One region of the Cellulosimicrobium sp. TH-20 genome, then DNA from elsewhere that is predicted to be linked to it. Evidence: predicted binding sites of a transcription regulator. Region 1 holds the regulator's gene; the other holds the start of a gene.
The links. Region 1 encodes HspR, which represses chaperone genes until heat shock. Its sites were predicted from a motif close to AAGTTGAGTCNNNNNGACTCAACTT; they were not measured.
Positions count from the first base shown of each region.

Region 1 (3,205 bases):
CGCGCTCGTCGAGGCGTTGTGCGAGGAGCGGGACACGACGCCCGCCGCCGAGCGGCTCGGCCGCGTCCGCGCGGAGGCCGGGGTCGGGATCGGCGAGGCCATCGACGACGTCGTCTGCCTGTACCGCGCCCACGACCGCGAGCCGGTCGTCGACCTGGTCCGCGGCGTGGCGGTCGGCTGGTCCGAGGGGTACGAGGCCAGCCCCGTGACACCCGAGGTCCTGGACCCGGAGTCCGGCCTCGCGACGACGCAGTACCTGGTGCACCGGCTCCGCGAGACGTACGGCGCGGCCGAGCGCGCGGGCCTGGACGCGACCCAGACCCACGGGCTGCTCGTCGTCGACGTCGCGCTCGACGACCTGACGGGATGGCAGCGGTTCGCGCGCTCGGCGGCGATGGGCCGCGCGCTCACCCACACGTTCGGCGAGGGCCACCCCATGGCCTCGATCGGCAACGGGCTCTTCGTCGTGCTCGGCGAGCGGGACGCGGACGACGCGATGGTGCGCACCGTGCTCCGCCACAACATCGAGCGCACCGGTCTCGCGCTGGGCGTCACGGCCATCCTGCGCCGGCCGCCGCGCGTCTGGCTCGAACCGCTCCCCCGCACCCACACGGCGGCCGTCCAGCTCCTCGACACGCTCCAGCGCTGACACGACGACGCCCCGTCCCACGCGGGCGAGCACGTGGTCCGGGGCGTCCGGGGGCGTCTGCGGCCGGCGGGTGACCGACCGCCCGCGAGCAAGGCGGCGACCGCGCGTCAGCGCGGCGTGAAGGTGAGGCAGTCGGCCCGGTCCTCGCCGGACGCGCCCGCCCCGACGCGGATCGACGGCGCGGAGCACTCGAGCGAGGCGTTGTGGACGCACTCCGTGCGCTGGCAGGCCCCGACGTGCGCGAGCACCTTCTCCAGCCCGCCCTTCGTGCCCAGCGGGATGAAGGTCGCGCACTCGGCGTCGCCCGTGTGACCGGCGATGGTCACGGCGCCCGCGTGGCACCCGTGGTCGTGGTTGTAGCCGCAGCCGTCGATGGAACACTCGACGACCTGGGGCATCTCCGTGAGGCTGCTCATCGCGATCTCCTGTCTCCGAGGACCCGCCGTGGGTCGGTCTCCGCGTTCCACGGTATTCCCGGAATTCCTCGGTGTATAGCAAGGAAGGCCTTGCTTAGAAATGCAGGAATGCGCAGCAATTAGCGCACGGCATTCTTGCGGAAATGCCGCGTCGCAGGTCAGTTGTCGGTGCCGTCGGCCCGGGGCCGCCAGATGACGAGCGCGCGCGCCTCGCCGTGCTCGACGAGCGTCTCGCGCAGGGCCTCCTCCACCCCGCGCCGCACGCTGCGCCCGCGCGGCACGACGACGACGTCGCCGCTCGCCGCGGCGGCGAACACGCGGCCGCCCGGCTCGACGCGCGCCGAGAGCGCCTCGATGCGCCGCTCGAGCCGCTCGACCTGGGACTCGAGGGCGAGGATCCGCTGGATGCCCGCGAGGTTGATGCCCTCGTCGTGGCTGAGGCGCTGCACCTCGAGCAGCTTCGCGACGTCGCGCAGCGAGTACCGCCGCCCCCGGCCCGCGGTGCGGCGGGGCACCACGAGGCCGAGGCGGTCGTACTGGCGCAGCGTCTGCGGGTGCATGCCCGCGAGCGCGGCCGCCTGCGAGATGACGAGGACGGGCGCGTCCTGGTCGACGTCGCTCGCGGGAGCGCGTCCGACGCCGCCCGAGTCCCCACCGATCGAGAGATGATGAGTTTCCTGCTGGAGCATCATGGTCGCCCCCCTCACTCCGCGGCCTGGCGGACCAGGTCGGCGCGCACGTCCTGGCCGGCGGTCTCGGCGGCGAACGTCTCGACGGCCTCGCGCGCGGCCTTCGAGAGCTTCTGCGGCACGGCGACCTGGACCGTGACGAGCAGGTCGCCGGTCGACTTCGCGGTCTTCACGCCGCGGCCGCGGACGCGCAGCGTGCGCCCCGAGGGCGTGCCGGCCGGCACCTTGACCTTGACGGTCGAGCCGTCGAGCGTCGGGACGGCGATGGTGGCGCCGAGCGCGGCCTCGGGGAACGTCACCGGGACCGTGATCCGCAGGTTGTTCCCGTCGAGCGAGAACACCGGGTGCGGGGTGACGTGCACGGTGACGACGAGGTCGCCGTCGGGCCCGCCCGCCGTGCCGGGGCGGCCCTTGCCGCGCAGCCGGATCTTCTGGCCGTCGCGGACGCCCGGCGGGATGCGCGTGGTGACCGTGCGGCCGTCGACGGTGAACGTCACGGTCGACCCCTCGACCGCCTGCCGGAACGGCAGGGTCGTGGCGGCCGCGAGGTCGGCGCCCGCACGGGGGCGGGGGCCGCCGAACTGCTGGCCCGCCGCGCCGCCGCCGAACATCGAGCCGAGGATGTCCTCGAACCCGCCCGCGCCCTGGCCGCCGGTCGAGTAGCGCACCCGGGTGCCGCCCGGGCCCCCGCCGCCGCCGAACATGCCGCCGAAGACGTCCTCGAAGCCCGCTCCCCCGGCACCGCCGGGGCCCGCGGAGAAGCGCGCGCCGCCGCCCGCCATCGCCCGGATCGCGTCGTACTGCTCGCGCTCCTTGGGGTCCGACAGCACGGCGTACGCCTCGCCGATCTCCTTGAACTTGGCCTCGGCGCTCGCGTCACCCTGGTTCTGGTCAGGGTGGTACTTGCGGGCGAGCTTGCGGTAGGCCTTCTTGATCGCGGCGTCGTCGGCGTCCTTGGGGACGCCGAGCGCGGCGTAGAAGTCCTTCTCCATCCAGTCCTGTCCGGTCACGGCGCCTCCCTCCTGTCGGTGGTCGTGGTCCTGGTCCTTCGTTCCGTGGCTGCTGCCGGTGGGTCTGCTGCTGGTGATCCTCGCGTGCCCGACGGCGGAGCGCACCTCCGCGCGGGAGGTGCGCCCGCGCCGTCGGGCACGAGGAAGGGGTGGCTACTGCGGGCCGACGACCGAGACGCGCGCGGCGCGCACGACCCGCTCCCCGATCCGGTAGCCCGGCTCGATGACGAGGTTCACCGTGGTGGCGGTGGCCTCGGGGTCGGGCTGGTGCATGAGCGCCTCGTGGACGGTGGGGTCGAACTCGTCCCCGACCGCGCCGTAGCGCTCGATCCCGAACTTCTCGAGCGACGCGTCGAGCTTGTCGGCGATGGCCGCGAACGGCCCCGTCAGCTCGCCGTGCTGCCGCGCGCGGTCGATGTCGTCGAGGACCGGCAGGAGCGC
Region 1 covers NZ_CP020857.1:1,421,302-1,424,506, reverse strand. Annotated here, with positions in the region: gene B8281_RS06340 (hypothetical protein) at 1-649, shown strand, start outside; gene B8281_RS06335 (DUF1540 domain-containing protein) at 757-1,065, opposite strand; gene B8281_RS06330 (heat shock protein transcriptional repressor HspR) at 1,224-1,625, opposite strand; gene B8281_RS06325 (DnaJ C-terminal domain-containing protein) at 1,769-2,764, opposite strand; gene grpE (nucleotide exchange factor GrpE) at 2,918-3,205, opposite strand, start outside.

Region 2 (3,205 bases), 1.1 Mb from region 1:
CCCGGGTACTGGCCCGGCGCGCCGTAGACGCCCTGCTGTCCGGGCTGGCCGGGGTACCCGCCCTGCGGGAAGCCGGTGCCCTGGCCGTCCTGCGTGCCGGGCTTGGAGCGGAGCACGAGCCACAGCACGAGGCCGATGATGCCGAGCAGCACGAGGCCGCCGACCAGGAACCAGATCCACGCCGACGAGCCGGACCCGTCGGAGCTCTCGGCGTCGGGCGCGGTCGCGCCGTCGTCGGTCCCCTCGTCCGTGCCCTCGTCCGTCCCCGAGCCCGCGGAGCCGCCGGGCACGGCCGAGCCGCGCGCCGTCATCTCGTTGACCTCGCCGACCACCGGCGTCCACGTCACGGTGTTGCCGTCGACCTCACCGTTGGACTCCGCCACCTCGCCGGGGAACGTGATGGCGATCTTGATGTCGAGACCCTCCATCATCTGCCGCGACATCTCGTCGGTCGCCGCGTCACCCGTGTCCGGGTTGAACTCCTCGCCCGTCATGTCCATCGAGCCGCTCACGACGTAGTCGTCGCCCTCGCGGGTGACGGAGATCGAGTCGGCGGCGCCGGTATCGAGCTGCGCGATCGGCTGGTCGGCGTAGGTGATCTTGGTGCCGGTGTAGCCGTCCTGCGCGTACGGCTCCTGCGTCGCGCCCTCCGGCATCTCGGACTCCATCTCGGAGCCCATCTGGTCCCAGAGCTCCTGGGGGTCCGAGCCCATGGACTCGGCGACCTCGTCCGAGAACGCCATGACGACGCTGCCGTCGAACGTGTCGTCCTCGTTGAGGGTGATGGCCATGTCCATCCTCATGCACCCCGTGAGGAACAGTGCGAGGGTGGCGAGGAGGGCACCGAGGCCGAGTCGTCTGCGCAAGGGTGAGGAGTTCACCCGCCCAGCATGTCGCGGATCGTCGCCCGGGGCGAGGGTCGATGCCGTTTTGAGACGGAATGCGGCCGGACTTCATCCGCTCCGAGGGCGTGCGAGGACGGCGAGCGGTCGTCCGGGAGTGCCGAACGAAGTTGAGCGGAATACACTCAACTTAGGAGTCGTTCCACTGGTCAGACCAGATTTTCGAGGCATCACATCGGAGCACCTATGGAAACGAAGTTCACCACGATGTCGCAGCAGGCGATCGGCGAGGCGATCCAGACCGCGTCGGCCGCCGGCAACCCGCAGCTCGAGCCGACCCACCTCCTGGCCGCGCTGCTCACGCAGGAGGGCGGTGTCGCCGTCGGGCTCCTGGACGCCGTCGGCGCGGACAAGCAGGCCGTCGGGCAGAAGGTGCGCGCGGCGCTCGTCGCGCTGCCCACCGCGAGCGGCTCGGCCGTCGCGCAGCCGACGCCGTCGCGTGCCACGTCCGCGGCGCTCGACGCCGCCGCGAAGGAGGCCCAGGCGCTCGGCGACGAGTACGTCTCGACGGAGCACCTGCTCCTCGGGATCGCGGCCGGGTCGTCGCAGGCCGCGACGATCCTCCAGCAGGCCGGTGCCACGGCCGAGGCCCTGCGCTCCGCGCTGCCCGCCGTCCGGGGCAGCGCGCGCGTGACGAGCCCCAACCCCGAGGGCACCTACAAGGCGCTCGAGCAGTACGGGACCGACCTCACGGCGCGCGCGGCCGAGGGCAAGCTCGACCCCGTCATCGGGCGCGACTCCGAGATCCGGCGCGTCGTGCAGGTGCTCAGCCGCCGCACCAAGAACAACCCGGTGCTCATCGGCGAGCCGGGCGTCGGCAAGACGGCCGTCGTCGAGGGCCTCGCGCAGCGCATCGTCGCGGGCGACGTCCCGACGTCGCTCCAGGGCAAGCGCCTCGTGTCGCTCGACCTCGCGAGCATGGTCGCGGGCGCGAAGTACCGCGGCGAGTTCGAGGAGCGCCTCAAGGCCGTCCTGGAGGAGATCAAGTCCTCCGACGGCGAGGTCGTCACGTTCATCGACGAGCTGCACACGGTCGTCGGGGCGGGCGCGGGCGGCGAGGGCGCCATGGACGCGGGCAACATGCTCAAGCCCATGCTCGCGCGCGGCGAGCTGCGCCTCGTCGGCGCGACCACGCTCGACGAGTACCGCGAGTACATCGAGAAGGACCCCGCGCTCGAGCGCCGGTTCCAGCAGGTGTTCGTCGGGGAGCCCTCCGTCGAGGACACGGTCGCGATCCTGCGCGGCCTCAAGGAGCGGTACGAGGCGCACCACAAGGTGACGATCGCCGACTCGGCGCTCGTCGCGGCGGCGTCGCTCTCCGACCGGTACATCACCGGCCGCCAGCTCCCGGACAAGGCGATCGACCTCGTCGACGAGGCGGCGTCGCGGCTCCGCATGGAGCTCGACTCCTCGCCGATCGAGATCGACGAGCTGCAGCGCGCCGTCACGCGCCTCGAGATGGAGGAGGTCGTGCTGTCCGAGTCGACCGACCCCGCGTCGCTCGAACGGCTCGAGAAGCTGCGCGCCGACCTCGCGGACCGTCGTGAGGAGCTCGCCGCGCTCACCGCGCGGTGGGAGGCCGAGAAGGCGGGCCACAACCGCGTCGGCGACCTGCGCGCCAAGCTCGACGAGCTGCGCGTCCAGGTCGAGCGCGCGATCCGCGAGGGCGACCTCGAGACCGCGGGCCGGCTGCAGTACGGCGAGATCCCGCAGGTGCAGCGCGAGCTCGACGAGGCCGAGGCGGCCGAGCAGGCCGACGACGCGTTCGCCGCGTCCGGCCCCGAGGCCGCGCCGATGATCGCGGACAAGGTCGGCGCCGACGAGATCGCGGAGGTCGTGTCCGCGTGGACGGGCATCCCCGCCGGCCGCATGCTCCAGGGCGAGAGCGAGAAGCTCCTGCACATGGAGGAGGTCATCGGGGAGCGCCTCATCGGCCAGCAGGCCGCCGTCCGCTCGGTGTCCGACGCCGTCCGCCGCTCGCGCGCGGGCGTCGCCGACCCGGACCGCCCCACGGGCTCGTTCCTCTTCCTCGGCCCCACGGGCGTCGGCAAGACGGAGCTCGCGAAGTCGCTCGCCGACTTCCTCTTCGACGACGAGCGCGCCATGGTGCGCATCGACATGTCCGAGTACTCCGAGAAGCACTCGGTCGCCCGGCTCGTCGGCGCGCCCCCGGGGTACGTCGGCTACGAGGAGGGCGGCCAGCTCACCGAGGCCGTCCGGCGTCGGCCGTACTCGGTCGTGCTGCTCGACGAGGTCGAGAAGGCGCACCCCGAGGTCTTCGACATCCTGCTGCAGGTGCTCGA
Region 2 covers NZ_CP020857.1:279,743-282,947, reverse strand. Annotated here, with positions in the region: gene B8281_RS19380 (hypothetical protein) at 1-791, opposite strand, end outside; gene clpB (ATP-dependent chaperone ClpB) at 1,089-3,205, shown strand, end outside.
Region 2: a site for HspR is predicted at 1,010-1,034, ahead of clpB (ATP-dependent chaperone ClpB). Genes of this name have one in related genera too.